3 regions of the Martinezella sp. CNPSo 3732 genome follow, and region 1 is predicted to be linked to each of the others. Evidence: riboswitches for the same ligand, from Rfam matches in the RefSeq annotation. Region 1 holds a riboswitch; each other region holds the start of a gene.
The links. Region 1 has a riboswitch for cobalamin ahead of AC13RM_RS29550 (aromatic ring-hydroxylating oxygenase subunit alpha). Riboswitches for the same ligand answer to the same signal wherever they lie in the genome.

Region 1 (4,544 bases):
AGGCCGGTATTTCCGGTCTGCGGAACGATGGCCGTGCCGGTTTCGCTGGCAAGCTTGAGGATGGCCGACACCTCTTCCACCGAGCCGGGCTTCAGCAGCATGGGCGAAGCGCCGTGATAGAGCCCGCGATTTTCCACCAGATGCGGCGCAATTTCGGCCGGGTCCCGCACGGCATGTTTTTCGCCGACGATGACGGCGAAGCGATCGAGAAGGTCGGAGGAGGGGGCGGAGCTGCTCATGGCGTGTCCTTTGCCTGATGGCTGATTTAGTCTCTGGGCGCGGCGGCGCGGCGCAGCCGGTCGTTGATGGCCTCGCCGAGGCCTTCGTCGGGAATATGCGAGAAAGCGATCGTGGCCGCGCCGGTGGCATCGGCGCGCTTCATGAAATCGAAAAGATTCGCGGCAGCTTCCGAAAGATCGCCGCTGGTGCTCAGATCCAGCACGGCAACCGCATTTTCGATGCCAGGAATGTCCGGCCTCCCGAAGCGGATCAGCGCTTCGTTCGCCAAAACCTTCGTCGCGTCGAGCCGCACGGCTGCGCCCGGCGCATAATGCGAGGCAAGCATGCCGGGCGCTTCGATGGCAGCGGAAGCCTTCTTCCTGCGTTTCAGCGCCTTACCAGCCACACGCTCGATCTCGCTGGCAGCCAGCCCGCCAGGTCGTAACAGTCGCATCTCGCCATTCTCGATCTTGACGATGGTCGACTCCACGCCAACGACTGAGGCCCCAGCGTCGAGAATGAGGGTAATCCGTTCCCCAAGGTCGTCACTAACATGATCGGCGCTGGTGGCGCTGATCTTGCCCGAGGTATTGGCGCTCGGCGCGGCAAGCGGCCGGTCGAAGGCGCGGATCAGTTCTCCGGCAAAGCCCCGCGGCACGCGGATGCCGACCGTGTCGAGGCCGGCGGTCGCCAGCGGATGGATGCCGCTATCGGGCTTGAGCGGCAGCACCAGCGTCAGCGGTCCGGGCCAGAAGGCTTCCGCGAGCTTGCGCGAGATGGGGTCGAAGACCGCATAGCGCTCGGCCATCGCAAGATCGCTCATGTGGCAGATCAGCGGATTGAAGCGCGGCCGCCCCTTCGTCTCGTAGATCCGGGTAATCGCGGCAGGATTGGTGGCATCGGCGGCAAGGCCGTAGACCGTCTCCGTCGGCAGCCCGATCGGCAGGCCCTCGGCAAGGGTAGCCGTCGCGACCTCTATTGCCGTTTGCGGATGTTCGAGAATATCTATGTGTCGTGCCATGGCCTGCCTGCTTGCAGTTCAGGCCGTTTCTTATGCCCTTCGAGTTTTCGGATCAATCGTCAAAGCTGGCGAATGATGTCGCGAAGCTGCTCGTTGCGGGCGCCGAGCAGAAGAACGTTGCGGATGGCGATCTGCGGATCGTGGGTGTGGAACAGTACGCCGTTGCCGCGGACGTCGCGATTGATCGTCAGCTTCTTGTCTTCGGCTTGCCTGTCCGGATGGATGGCGACCGCGAAATACATCCGCGAATATTTGAGGCTGATATCCTCGAAGAAGTTCTCTTCGTGGCCGATCCGGGCAAAGAAGTTGGCTATGTAGAAGGCCCAGTTCACCTGCTCATATTGGGCGAATTGCGTCCGCGCGGCGGTGACATGGCAATAGCCGAGATGCGGCGTGTCCTTCAGCGTGTGATGAAAGATGAGCTTCGGGAAGCGGATGGACCTATGGAAATTGTTGAGCCGGTCGTGGGTCTTTTCGCCGGCGTCCCGGAGCTTCAGCGCCGTGCGTTCGGCCACCTGTTCATGGGTGAGGTATTCGCGCTCTTCTGCCAGCCAATGCGGCCTGTTGCGGTTGATGCGGCCGGTGCGCAGGAATTCGGTGTACCCCGTCGTTGATACCGGCTGCGCCGGTTCAGGCTCGGCGGGCTTCCCAGCGTCGAAATATCTGAGTTTGGCCATGCCGGATCTCGCTATAAACTCTTCGGCGACATGATGGACTACGGAGCTTGAGCCGAGCTTGACCGCGCCGGACCGAAGGCTCCCGATAGCGGCTCTGTCGGCGCTCTCAGCCGTGCAACTAGCCTCCCAATTATCGGCCGTTTGCAGACCTGTCGCAATCAGGATAAAGCGTCATTGGTGGAATGCACATACGATGCTCGGAGCGTCTCTGATGCAAGCGCCCAACCAATTGAATTTCCTCTCTATATTCTCGCGGCACGCAACCGTCCGGGCGTCCCGTTTCGACTGTCGTCAATTTCGGAGCCGATGTCGCATTGCAGCGCAGCGGCTGGCGGAGCCGAGAGCTATGATGCCATCAATCTCAAGGTGCCGTCTGCTAGGGAGACGGAGAATTGGGAAGCCGGTCAAAATCCGGCGCTGCCCCCGCAACGGTGGTGGAGTGAGGCATGGCGGATAAAGCCACTGGGTCGATCGACCTGGGAAGGTGCCATGGGGCTCTGGAAACAGGGCCGCTCCAGAGCCCGGAAACCAGCCTTGGGCACATAGGTTTACTGACCGCGGCGGGTGGTCGGGACATTGCTTTTGGCCGCTCCCAATCGGCCGCGCATGTCCTTTGCCCGCCTTCTGGTACTGCTAAGGATAGGCAAATGGACATCGGCAGCAAAGTTCTGCGGCAACTGAAGAACCACCGGACGGGTTTGAGCCTTGAGCAACCGTTCTACACCGATCCGGATTACTTCAAGCTCGATATGGAGACGATCTACTATCGCGACTGGCTGTTTATCGGCCATGATTGCGAAGTGCCGCGCGCGGGCAATTATTTCACCGTCCAGATCGGCGATTATCCCGTCGTGATCGTTCGCGGCCGCGATCAGGTCATCCGCGCCTTCCACAATAGCTGTCGCCATCGCGGCTCGCGTGTCTGCACCACCGAGCGCGGCTCGTCGGCAAAGCTCGTCTGCCCCTATCACCAGTGGACCTACGAGCTCGACGGCTCGCTGCTCTTCGCCCGCCAGATGGCGGAGGATTTCGACAAGAGCCAGTATTCGCTAAAGCCGGTTCACTGCGAAAGCGTCGGCGGCTACATCTTCATCTGCCTCGCGCAGAACGCCCCCGATTTCGCACCGGTTCGCGCCACGATCGAACCCTACATGGCGCCGCACCGCATCAGCGAAGCCAAGGTCGCCTTCCAGAGCACCATCATCGAGAAGGGCAACTGGAAGCTCGTCTGGGAAAACAACCGCGAGTGCTATCATTGCGCGGCCAATCACCCCGAACTCTGCCGCACCTTCCCGGAAGCTCCGACCGTGACCGGCGTGCAGGGCGCGATGAGCGACCCCGTCATCACCGAGCACTGGGCACGCTGCGAAGCCGCCGGCCTGCCGAGCGAATTCAAGATCTCGCCGGATGGGCAGTTCCGCACGGCCCGCATGCCGCTGATCGAAGGTGCCGAGAGCTACACCATGTCCGGCCAGAATGCCGTCAGGCGGCCGCTCTCGCCCGATGTGACGATCAACGGCATCGGCACCATGCTGCTGTTCCACTATCCGACGACGTGGAACCACATGCTCGGCGACCACGCGATCTCCTTCCGCGTCCTGCCGATCAGCGCCGAGGAAACTGCCGTGACCACGAAGTGGCTCGTCCATAAGGATGCCGTCGAAGGTGTCGACTATAATCTGGAAGAGCTGACCCACGTCTGGACCGAAACCAACGATCAGGACCGCCGCATCGTCGAGGAAAATGCCTTCGGCATCCGCTCGCCGGCCTATGAGCCCGGTCCCTATTCGGAGATCCACGAAGGCGGCGTCATGCAGTTCGTCGAATGGTACACGACATTCATGATCAACCGGCTGCAGGGCGATCAGGCCAAGCTGTCGGCGGTTGCCTGAGCATGAACATGACCGTCTCCCTTCCGCATCGCCACCTCGACCAGATGCAGCCCTGGAATGATAGGCAGCATGTGCTCGAATGCCTCTCGGCAACGCCCGAAGCGCCTGACGTGATGACCTTCACCTTCGGGTCCGACAAGGATAACTGGTTCCGTTATCTGCCGGGCCAGTTCGTGACGCTGGAGCTGCCGACGGCTCCGGAGCCGGTCATGCGCACCTATACGCTGTCGTCCACGCCGTCGCGGCCCTTCTCGGTCGCGGTGACGGTGAAGGCGCAAAAGGACAGCATCGGCACGCGCTGGATGTTCGAGAACCTGAAGCCGGGCATGCGCATCAAGGCTTTCGGCCCGCTCGGCGATTTCAGCCATGTCCGTCATCCCGGCGAGAAATATCTTTTCGTCTCGGCCGGCTCCGGCATCACGCCGATGATGTCGATGACGCGCTACATGTCCGATATCGCACCGCTGTCTGATATCACCTTCGTCAACTGCTCGCGCAGCCCGGCCGACATCATCTTTCGTTCCGAGCTCGAATATCTCGCGCGCTTCATGCCGAACCTCAATCTCGGTTTCATCGTCGAAGGTTGCGGCCGAACAGACCTCTGGTCCGGGTTGAAGGGTCGTATCGACAAGGCGAAGATCGGCCTGCTGGCGCCCGATTTCATGGACCGGACCATCTTCTGCTGCGGCCCGGAAGTCTTCATGGACGCCGTGCGCTCGATGCTCGAAGCGCATG
Region 2 (4,544 bases), on a different contig from region 1:
CGTTTGTCATCGCTCGCGTACTTATACGTATTAGTTATACGTATCAATAGAATGCATGTTGCCTGCTGTCAAGCTGGCTCTCGGCGCACACAACCGGTTCGCTTGCCGGTGGAAATGATGTTTTGGGGAGAACCTCTTGGCGCGAAGCCAGCAGTTCGCAGCGAGGCGAACGGCTCGTTTTCACCGTCTTTTGAGGGCGGAATAGTGACGCCTATGGGCAATCCATTAACGGTTGTAATCTAAGCTCGCTAAATCATGGAAAGGATGTCTCGCCGACACGATTTGGATTTTGTCAGGGTGGCAGCATTTATGCTGCTGATCGTCTATCACGTCAGCCTGATATACAATTCAAGAACCTTTCTGCTGAAGGCGCCGGACAGCTCCTCCGCCTTCGATGTGATCCATCTACTGACGCATCCATGGCGAATGACGCTGCTGTTTTTTATCTCCGGCGCCGTGACGGGTATGCTGCTGGTGAAGCATCCTCCCGGCGCGTTAAGGAGTGCGCGCACAAAACAATTACTGATGCCTTTTCTGGCAGGTATGCTGTTTCTGATCCCGCCGCAGATATATGTATTTTTGAATGCCAAGATGGGAGTGCATATCAGCCTCTTGGAGGTCTTCTGGGATTATGTAACCTTGACTCCGGTTTCCTTGCCGGGCGGTGAGCAGACGCTGCTCGCCGGCATGCAGCATCTTTGGTATCTCCTGTATCTGTGGAGTTATACCGTGATCATCACGCTCGCGGTGGCGGTGTGGCCTTCTTTATTGACTTATATGGGAGATCGACTGGCTCCCTGGCTTACAGGCAAATGGGTACTGATAATGCCTGTCCTATTGTTCATTTTGCTGCGGCTCGTCTTGAGGCCGATTTTCCCTCCATCACTAGAGTTTTTGGCGGATTGGTACAATCACGCCGTTTATATGGCCGCGTTCCTGTTGGGAGCCGTGATGGCAACGCGCGACGACTGTTGGGATGCCATGGTCAGCATGCGGAGACCGGCATTGATTCTGACGACTCCTTGTGCGCTCGCCTTAGTGTTCCTGTTTCCCACCTTGCCGTCCAGCACTCCGGAGATGTGGCGACTGTCTGCAGGCAGAGTGCTTGGCGGTGCGTTCCAATGGTCGGCAATCGTCACCGTTCTCGGCTATGCGCGGATTTGGTGCAGGTCGGAAAATGCCGTGATCCGCTATCTCAATAGGGCGGTTCTCACCTACTACGTTCTCCACCAGACCGTTATGCTGCTGATCGCCTACGGATTGGATCGTATGGGACTCTTGTCCGCCGTGTCGTTTATCCCAATTGCCGTCGCCACTTTGGCAATCTGCGCTGTGGCTTACGAACTGAAGCTTCGTCTGGAGAGTGCCGCGAACGCAAAGTTTCGTCCGCACGCTGCCTGATATCAAGGGCGGTTTGGCAAGCCGGACTCTTATCGATCGCCAATTGTCGAGAGCTGGCCGAGCAGCCGGCTCCCATTGCGATGTTCAACAGTTAGCGATCGATGGCATCGCGCTTAAAACATGGCGCTCAAAACAGGTGGCGGTAGTCAGATACTGACTACCAACGATCAATGATCCGAATCGGATCGCAATCTCTACACCTCAGGCTCTCAATGCACCGCTCCCGATCCGCCGGCCGCAACGATCGCAAAGGGCTGCCCCTCGACGGGAATGCTGCTGACTTCCATCAGTGATTGGTTATCGACCATACGCACGAGGCCGTGGCGCGGATCGGTAATGGCGATGAGATTGCCGGCGATCGCCAGACGAGGCCGCGGGTCGCGCCAGTGACCGTCCTTGCTGTAAGGTTCGGTAACGGTCTCGGATTTCACGATCGCGCCTTTCACGACATCAATAAGATGCAGATTGCCGTCCTCGGTGAGAATGTAGGCGATCTGCGGCTTTGCCGGATCGAGTATGAAATCGACCCGTCGTGTCGGCAGTTCGATCAGCTTGTAGGGTTGGTCAGAATTGTCCGGATCGATCAATACGACGTTCTGCTCACCATAATTGCCGAGGAAGAATTGCATGGACGTGCCGCCGAGCAATGTCGAGACCTTGCCCTTTGGCAAGGAAGAGCCATAGGCGAGCATCTCCACCTTTGGGCCGTCGATACCGCCGGGGCGAGCGATCAGGACACCTTCCTCGCAGCCGAAGGCAATCAGCCGGGCGGAAGTCGCTTCCCCATGAAGCCCTGTGCAGCGCTTGATATCACCGACCTGCTCTCCCGTTCGGTTCAACACGCGCAAGCCGAGGCGCGGCGGCAACTCGCCTTCCTTCACGGAAGCCTCCATATTCGGCACCGACACGAGAAGATGGTCGCCCATCGGAACGGCAACGCCGTGGTGGGCGGCGATGGTCCGGAATGAACGAATATCGGGTTTGCCTTCGGCAAGGCCATTTTCGGACAGGAGATCGAACTTGTCGTCGCGGTCGTAGAAGATCGCGACATTGTTGCCGTGCGTCACCACGTGCCCAGGCTTTTCGCCCTTGATCGATGCTGGAAGCAGTTTCGGATCGGAAAGCTCGATGTCGCGATGTTCGCCGTGATCGGAGAGGGATATGCCGGTCGCAATCGCGTGGACCACATTCTTTTCGCCTTGCACGGCAAATATGGTGCGGCCGGATTGACTGAGAGACAGGGAGGCATAGCCGTCAAGATCGAACCGGCCGATTTCCTTGCCACTTGAGGCATCGATCGCGCGGACGATCGGCAGGCTGTGATCGGCGACGAATAGTCGCCAGCTTTCCGTCTCCTTTTCGTCGTCGGCAAACGATGAGAAGGGAAGCAGCAAGGCGCAAGCCAAGGATGAGGCTGCAAGGAGGATACCAGAGCTTGTGTTCGGCATGAAGGGTCCTTTATGTAATAACATTACATGTGCACCGTAATGAAGTAACGCTGCATCTGTCCAGCCCCTGTGCACGCGGCAGGCGGGATTGTCGGAATTCATCAACATCGAAATTGGCTTGAGGCCATCGAAGCAGTTGACGCAATTTTAACTGAAGATACTATATATAGTGTTCGAGGTTCTTCTGATTCGCAAGAATTGGAGGCTAAGACGGGAATCCGGTCGGCGAACATGATGATCGCCAAGCCGGAGCTGCCCCCGCAACTGTGAGCGGTGAGCATTCGTTCGATGACGTCACTGAGACCGTGTGTCTTGGGAAGGCAAGACGAATGTTATGACCCGCGAGCCAGGAGACCTGCCTTGAGCATTGACGTCCACGGGCGGGGTGTCCGGCTGGCGAGCGATGGTCCATGCGGCATAATGGCCGCCCTCGCTTCCTCGAAGATCCCGCTGATAACTTCGGGGTGAAGTCCATGTTCCTGAGTATCTATAGTCGCCCGCGCGAGTGACGGCCGCTTAAATGCGTCCGGCCGCCGGCTAGGTTTGCTCCACTTTTCACCCGCCGAGCGGGCATCATCCGATGCCCGAGCGATTTTCCGTGCCCATCCATACGAGGATATCTCATGAGCATCACCGTCTACAGCAAGCCCGCCTGCGTCCAGTGCACAGCCACGACCCGCGCGCTTGATCGCCAAGGCATCGACTACACCATCGTCGACGTATCGACCGATGCCGCCGCCTATGAGCTGGTGCAGGGTCTCGGCTATCGCCAGGTTCCGGTTGTCGTCGCCGGGGAGTTGCATTGGGCCGGCTTCCGTCCCGACATGATCAGCGCTCTCGCTTAAGGAGCCGGGCGGTGGGCGAGATCGTCTATTTCTCCAGCCGGTCGGAAAATACCCATCGCTTCGTTACGAAGCTCGCATTGCCGGCTGCTCGTATCCCGCTTGCCGCGGGAGACGAATTTCGAACGACCTCGCCCTATGTCCTGATCGTCCCGACCTATTGCGGCGACGGTGGCAAAGGGGCCGTGCCCAAGCAGGTGATCCGCTTCCTCAACGATGCGGGCAACCGTTCGAACATCCGCGGGGTCATCGCCGCGGGCAACAGCAACTTCGGCGCGACCTACGGGATCGCCGGCGACATCATCTCTGCCAAATGCCAGGTGCCGTATCTCTATCGGTTCGAACTTCTGGGCACGGATGAGGATGTCGCCAATGTCAGACAGGGATTGGAACGATTTTGGATACGCTAAGCTCTTCTTTGTTGCGGGACGCGGGCGAAAAACCGCAGAGCACTTTTTCTGCTACCACGAATGATCGGCCAGCCAAGGCGGCGGAACCAGCATTGGATTATCACGCACTGAACGCCATGCTGAACCTCTATGACGAGCACGGAAAGATCCAGCTCGACAAGGATCGTATGGCGGCCAAGCAATACTTCCTCCAGCACGTCAATCAGAACACGGTCTTCTTCCATAACCTCAGGGAAAAGCTCGATTATCTGGTGAGGGAAGGCTACTACGAGCAGGAGGTGCTGGATCAGTATTCCTTCAATTTCGTGCGCGATCTCTTCGATCACGCCTATGCGAAGAAATTCCGTTTTCCGACCTTCCTCGGCGCCTTTAAATACTACACCAGCTACACGCTGAAGACCTTTGACGGAAAGCGCTATCTTGAGCGTTATGAAGACCGCATC
Region 3 (4,544 bases), on a different contig from region 1:
GCCGGTCAGCAGCGCCGTGATGACGAAGAGCAACAGGCGAAACTGCGCGACGGCAATGCCAAGCGTGACGGCCGTTTCATCGCCCATAGCAAGTGCATTGAGCTCCCTCGTCTTCGGAAGAAGCAAGACGAGGCAGAGCAGCAGGATGCCGGCGGGATAGATAAGATGCTGCCATTGTGCCAGTCCTAGCCCGCCCAGCATCCAGAAGACAACGGTGTTGGCGGCTCTCGGATCGCCCAGAAAGATCAGGAGGTTGCCAAGTGCCGTGAACACGAAGGCTACCGCCACGCCCGACAGGACGAGCCGATCGGCCGATTGCGAGCGCGTCAGCCGCGTCGTCAGCCCGACGGCCGCGGTTGCGAGCAAGGCGCCGGCAAAGGCGAACAACGGCACCGTCAACAGGCCGAGGATCAGCCCGGTGTGCAACAGCGCCAGAATAGCGCCGAATGCCGCCCCGGAGGAGACGCCGAGGAGATGTGGGTCCGCCAATGGATTTCGCGTCAGCGCCTGCAGGACGGCGCCGGTGATGGCAAGCCCCGCCCCGACAAGGGCGGCCAGAACGACGCGCGGGAAACGGACGTCCCAGACGATGCTCTCCTGTCCGCTGGACCAGGTAACCGGAAAGGCACCCGCATGCAGTCTGTTGCCGACGATCGACCAGACGGTGGAGAACGGAATGGATGCCGAACCAAGCGACACACCGGCGGTGATCGACAGGATGAAGCAGATCGCGAGCAAGGGGATGAGAATAGAGAGGTTGAGGCGCATGTTTAAATCTTGAAGAAGAGATCCGCTCCGTGATGAACTGGACGGATCGGCATTACAGACGATTACATGGCGCTCGGGTGAAAGGCCTTGGCCAGCGTAGCAATGGCCTCGATGTTGCGCGGCCCCGGCGTCGCCTCCACATAGGGCAGCACGACGAAGCGTTCATTCTTCACGGCACCGATATTCCTGAAGGCCGGATTGCCCTTGAGAAAGGCGATCTTCTGGGCGGCGGTCACCTGGCCGTAATCGACGATGACGATCACTTCCGGGTTCTTCTCGATGACCGGCTCCCAGGACACCTCCGTCCAGCTCTTCTCGACGTCGTCCATCACGTTGACGCCGCCGGCAGCCTCGATCAAGGCGGTTGGAATGCCGTAGCGCCCCGATGTGAACGGCTTCTCCTCACCGGAGTCATAGACGAAGACGCTGGTCGGCTTGTCGACATGACCGATCCTCGCCTGGATCTCGGCAAGCTGCTTGCGATAGCCGGCGACGAGCGCTTCCGCCCTGTCCTCGACACGGAAGATCCTGCCGAGATCGAGGAGGTCAACGAACATGTCGTCCATGGTCGGCTTGTTCTTCTGCATGACGAAGATGCAGGATTCGGTCAGCTCATAGACCTTGATGCCGAAGGGCGCGAGCGTTTCCGGAGTTACCTCGCCGCCGACCTTCATGCCGTAGTTCCATCCGGCAAAAAAGAAATCCGCATTGGCACCGAGCAGCACCTCCTTGCTCGGATATTTCGGCGACAGCTCCGGCAGTTCCTTCACGCCGTCACGCAGCTTCTCATCCAGCGTCTTCCAGCCGGAAATGCCGGTATAGCCGACCATGCGGTCCTGCAGCTTCAGCGCCAGCATCATCTCGGTCAGGTTGACGTCGTTGGAAACGGCCCGCTCCGGCGCTTTGTCGAAGGTTACATCGCGATTGCAGCTGCGCACGGTGACGGGCTCGGCGAATGTCGTGCCCCCAAACAGGCTTCCGATAAGCAAGGCCGCGGCAGGTAGGGATATGCGAGAAAACATGAATAACTCCAATGATCGTATTATCGAAGGGAAAAGGAAAATCGTTGCGGGCCGCCGTCGGTGTGATGCAGCCGCGTGCCGACCCTGAAAGCGCTTGAGACGTGCTCCACAGTCAGGACTTCGGCAGGTTCGCCGTGGCCCGTGAGCCGCCCGCAATCCATGACGGCGATCTGCGTCGCAAAATCAGCGGCGAGATTGATATCGTGCAGTGTCGTGATGATCGTCGGGCCGAGTCCCTTGAGTAGCTCAAGAATCTCGAGCTGGTGTCGGATGTCGAGGTGATTTGTGGGTTCGTCGAGGATGATGAGCTCCGGTTCCTGCGCCAAGGCCCGGGCGATCAGCGCCCGTTGCTTCTCGCCGCCGGACAGCGATGCGAATTGCCGCAGTGCCAAAGCTTCCAACTCCAGCCGCGTAAGGACTGCGGTGGTGACGTCGTGATCGCGATCACTCCAGCGCGCCATGCCCTTGCGATGCGGAATACGCCCCATCAACACCACATCCCGCACACTGAAAGGAAAATCGCCTGGCGTCTCCTGCGGCACGACGGCGATCCGCTGCGCCGCCTCCCGCGGACCGATGGACCACAGATCCACGCCGTCGAGATACACCCTGCCCCGCTGCGGCTTGAGGCCGCGATAGAGGCAGCGCAGCAAGGTCGACTTACCGGCTCCGTTCGGACCGATGATGGCAAGCCGGGCGCCAGCCTCGACGGACAGCGTAATACCGCTGATGATCGGCATTCCCTTCTGGGCACCCCAGCTGATGCCGTCTGCTTCCAGTCGTGCGCTTCGTTCGGACATGACCCGGCTCCTATTGCAACACGACCAGTTGGCGTTCGGCTGAAACGATGGCGGCGGGAATGCGCGCAAGGGTCTTGCCTGCCAGCGCTCGCGGGCGTTCGCTTTCGCGGCTCAGCCCATCGGGGCGATCCCGATAGAGCCGCGCGAAGGAGATGAGGGCACCTATATCGTTCGCATCCTCGATGTCACCGAAGAGGTACGTCGCCTTTGCCGTGGCCTGGAAAGCGACCGTGCACGGCCGTTCGCAACCCGCCATGCAGACACTGCCTTCCAGGCAGAAATCATCCGCAAGTGCAGCGCCAGCCTGGGAGATCGCCATCTGCAAATGCTTCAGGAGCTCGAGGCCCGGCCGGCATGGTTTGCCGACATAACGGCAGTTGGTGCACACGGTGATCCGGTGCGTCGCCTCTTTTGTATTATCCATGAGATGCCTCCCGGAGATTTCGCCGGAGGCACAGTCAAGATAGGGCCAGCGGACGCAGCGGCGCCCTCGCCCAACCACTGATTTTCCATCGGAACACCCCGTCCGTTGCGGTTGATATCGTCGATGGCAGGTCTCCTGGCTCGCGGGTCACAACTCGTTCGCGCCTTCCCGGCTTAACGCCAGTGGCATATTGCGAACGCGCTCTCCGCTTACAGTTGCGGGGGCAGCCACGGTCTTGGCCCCTGATGGGTAATCCGCACCGTGTTCCCTTTTCAGCCGCTATCAGGATCGATCCGAAAGCAGCACCATCGGCGGTATTCATGTCACAGAAAGCGGATGCGGGCAACGGCGATGTCATATGCGCTTTCATTAGTCCTGGAGCTTCGGCTTAGGTAGCAGTCATTAGTTACGTTATTACATAACAAATGACAAGCCACTATCCCGTTCGCGGCCGAAACTGCGATATGCATGTGCGAAGGCGCCGCAATCACGATCCAGAATGGAAGAAACCGCTGAGTTGTTAGACCGCCTTGCACTGAGGATGGAAACGCTCCGCGACACTCTCTGCCGCCGCATAGGCCTGCGTCACGATCTCAGGCACCAGATCGATGTCGGGGAGACTTCCAAGTCCCAAGGGACCAATCGCAAAAAGCCCCTCTGTCGTGCGCCCGTTGACCTCGAGCGACCCTGTCGCCTCCACGGCGAGGCCGAGGCCAAGCTCGTCCGGCACCGCAAGGCCGGCATCGATGAGGCTGCGCAGCAAGGGTGCATTCAGATCCGGCGCCTGGCACCGGCAGTCGATTACATCGTCGGCATAGAGCTGCTCGGTCTCCTGCCGGCCAGCCGGCCTCAAAACCAGCCCAGTCGGCGTGCGGCGGATAAAATGACCGCGCCGCAACAGCGTATTGCCCTCGGCAAGCTCCTGATTGAGACGCACATGCAGCGCCTCAGGCAGCCGATTGCGATGGCTGTCATAAAGCGCCCGCAAATGGCGGTTGAACTGCTGCTTCTGCCCCGCCGGCAGGGATCGCCAAAGCGAGCGCGCGTGCTTGCGCAAGCCGTTCATGACGGATTGCCAGCTCTGGCCGTTCGCCTCCGCCTCGCCGCAAGCCTTGCGGACGAAGCGGACGATCTCGCTGAGCTTGCCGGGCATCTCGTCGGCAGGGAAAACCGGATCGGCATTATTGCGCGTGTGGCTCTGCGGCAGAAAGCCTCGCCGCGAAACGATAGTGATCTGCCCCGTATAGCCGCTCTCACGCATCTGCAGCAGCCGATCGACAACGCGCAGGCCGCTTCCGAGCAGGATCGTATGCGGTCGCGACACGAGACGGCGCGCGCGCACCGTCGTCGGCACGGTCACGAGATCGCTGGCCTGGAATTCGTGATCGCTAATGCCATAGCCTGTCGCCAGCACCACCATGTCGAAAGGCGCATTGGCGACGCCATCGCTTTCCACTGCGAAACGGCCGCCACGAACGCGCCGAAGCCCGAAGACCGTCTCACTGCTGACCTGCACCGCCACATCCCGCC

Region 2: another riboswitch for cobalamin. It lies ahead of nrdH (glutaredoxin-like protein NrdH); the one in region 1 lies ahead of AC13RM_RS29550 (aromatic ring-hydroxylating oxygenase subunit alpha).
Region 3: another riboswitch for cobalamin. It lies ahead of AC13RM_RS08775 (DUF1636 family protein); the one in region 1 lies ahead of AC13RM_RS29550 (aromatic ring-hydroxylating oxygenase subunit alpha).

The regions. Positions count from the first base shown of each region.
Region 1 covers NZ_JBXSOO010000029.1:9,131-13,674, reverse strand. The annotation lists gene AC13RM_RS29565 (FAD-binding oxidoreductase) at 1-239, opposite strand, end outside; gene AC13RM_RS29560 (L-threonylcarbamoyladenylate synthase) at 266-1,240, opposite strand; gene AC13RM_RS29555 (DUF6656 family protein) at 1,300-1,917, opposite strand; cobalamin riboswitch at 2,265-2,468, shown strand; gene AC13RM_RS29550 (aromatic ring-hydroxylating oxygenase subunit alpha) at 2,565-3,809, shown strand; gene AC13RM_RS29545 (FAD-binding oxidoreductase) at 3,812-4,544, shown strand, end outside.
Region 2 covers NZ_JBXSOO010000014.1:40,753-45,296, forward strand. The annotation lists gene AC13RM_RS21140 (LacI family DNA-binding transcriptional regulator) at 1-10, opposite strand, end outside; gene AC13RM_RS21145 (acyltransferase family protein) at 265-1,401, shown strand; gene AC13RM_RS21150 (hypothetical protein) at 1,611-2,849, opposite strand; cobalamin riboswitch at 3,009-3,226, shown strand; gene nrdH (glutaredoxin-like protein NrdH) at 3,473-3,694, shown strand; gene nrdI (class Ib ribonucleoside-diphosphate reductase assembly flavoprotein NrdI) at 3,706-4,101, shown strand; gene nrdE (class 1b ribonucleoside-diphosphate reductase subunit alpha) at 4,110-4,544, shown strand, end outside.
Region 3 covers NZ_JBXSOO010000003.1:22,028-26,571, forward strand. The annotation lists gene AC13RM_RS08760 (FecCD family ABC transporter permease) at 1-768, opposite strand, end outside; gene AC13RM_RS08765 (ABC transporter substrate-binding protein) at 831-1,790, opposite strand; gene AC13RM_RS08770 (ABC transporter ATP-binding protein) at 1,811-2,590, opposite strand; gene AC13RM_RS08775 (DUF1636 family protein) at 2,601-3,014, opposite strand; cobalamin riboswitch at 3,123-3,339, opposite strand; gene AC13RM_RS08780 (FAD/NAD(P)-binding protein) at 3,535-4,544, opposite strand, start outside.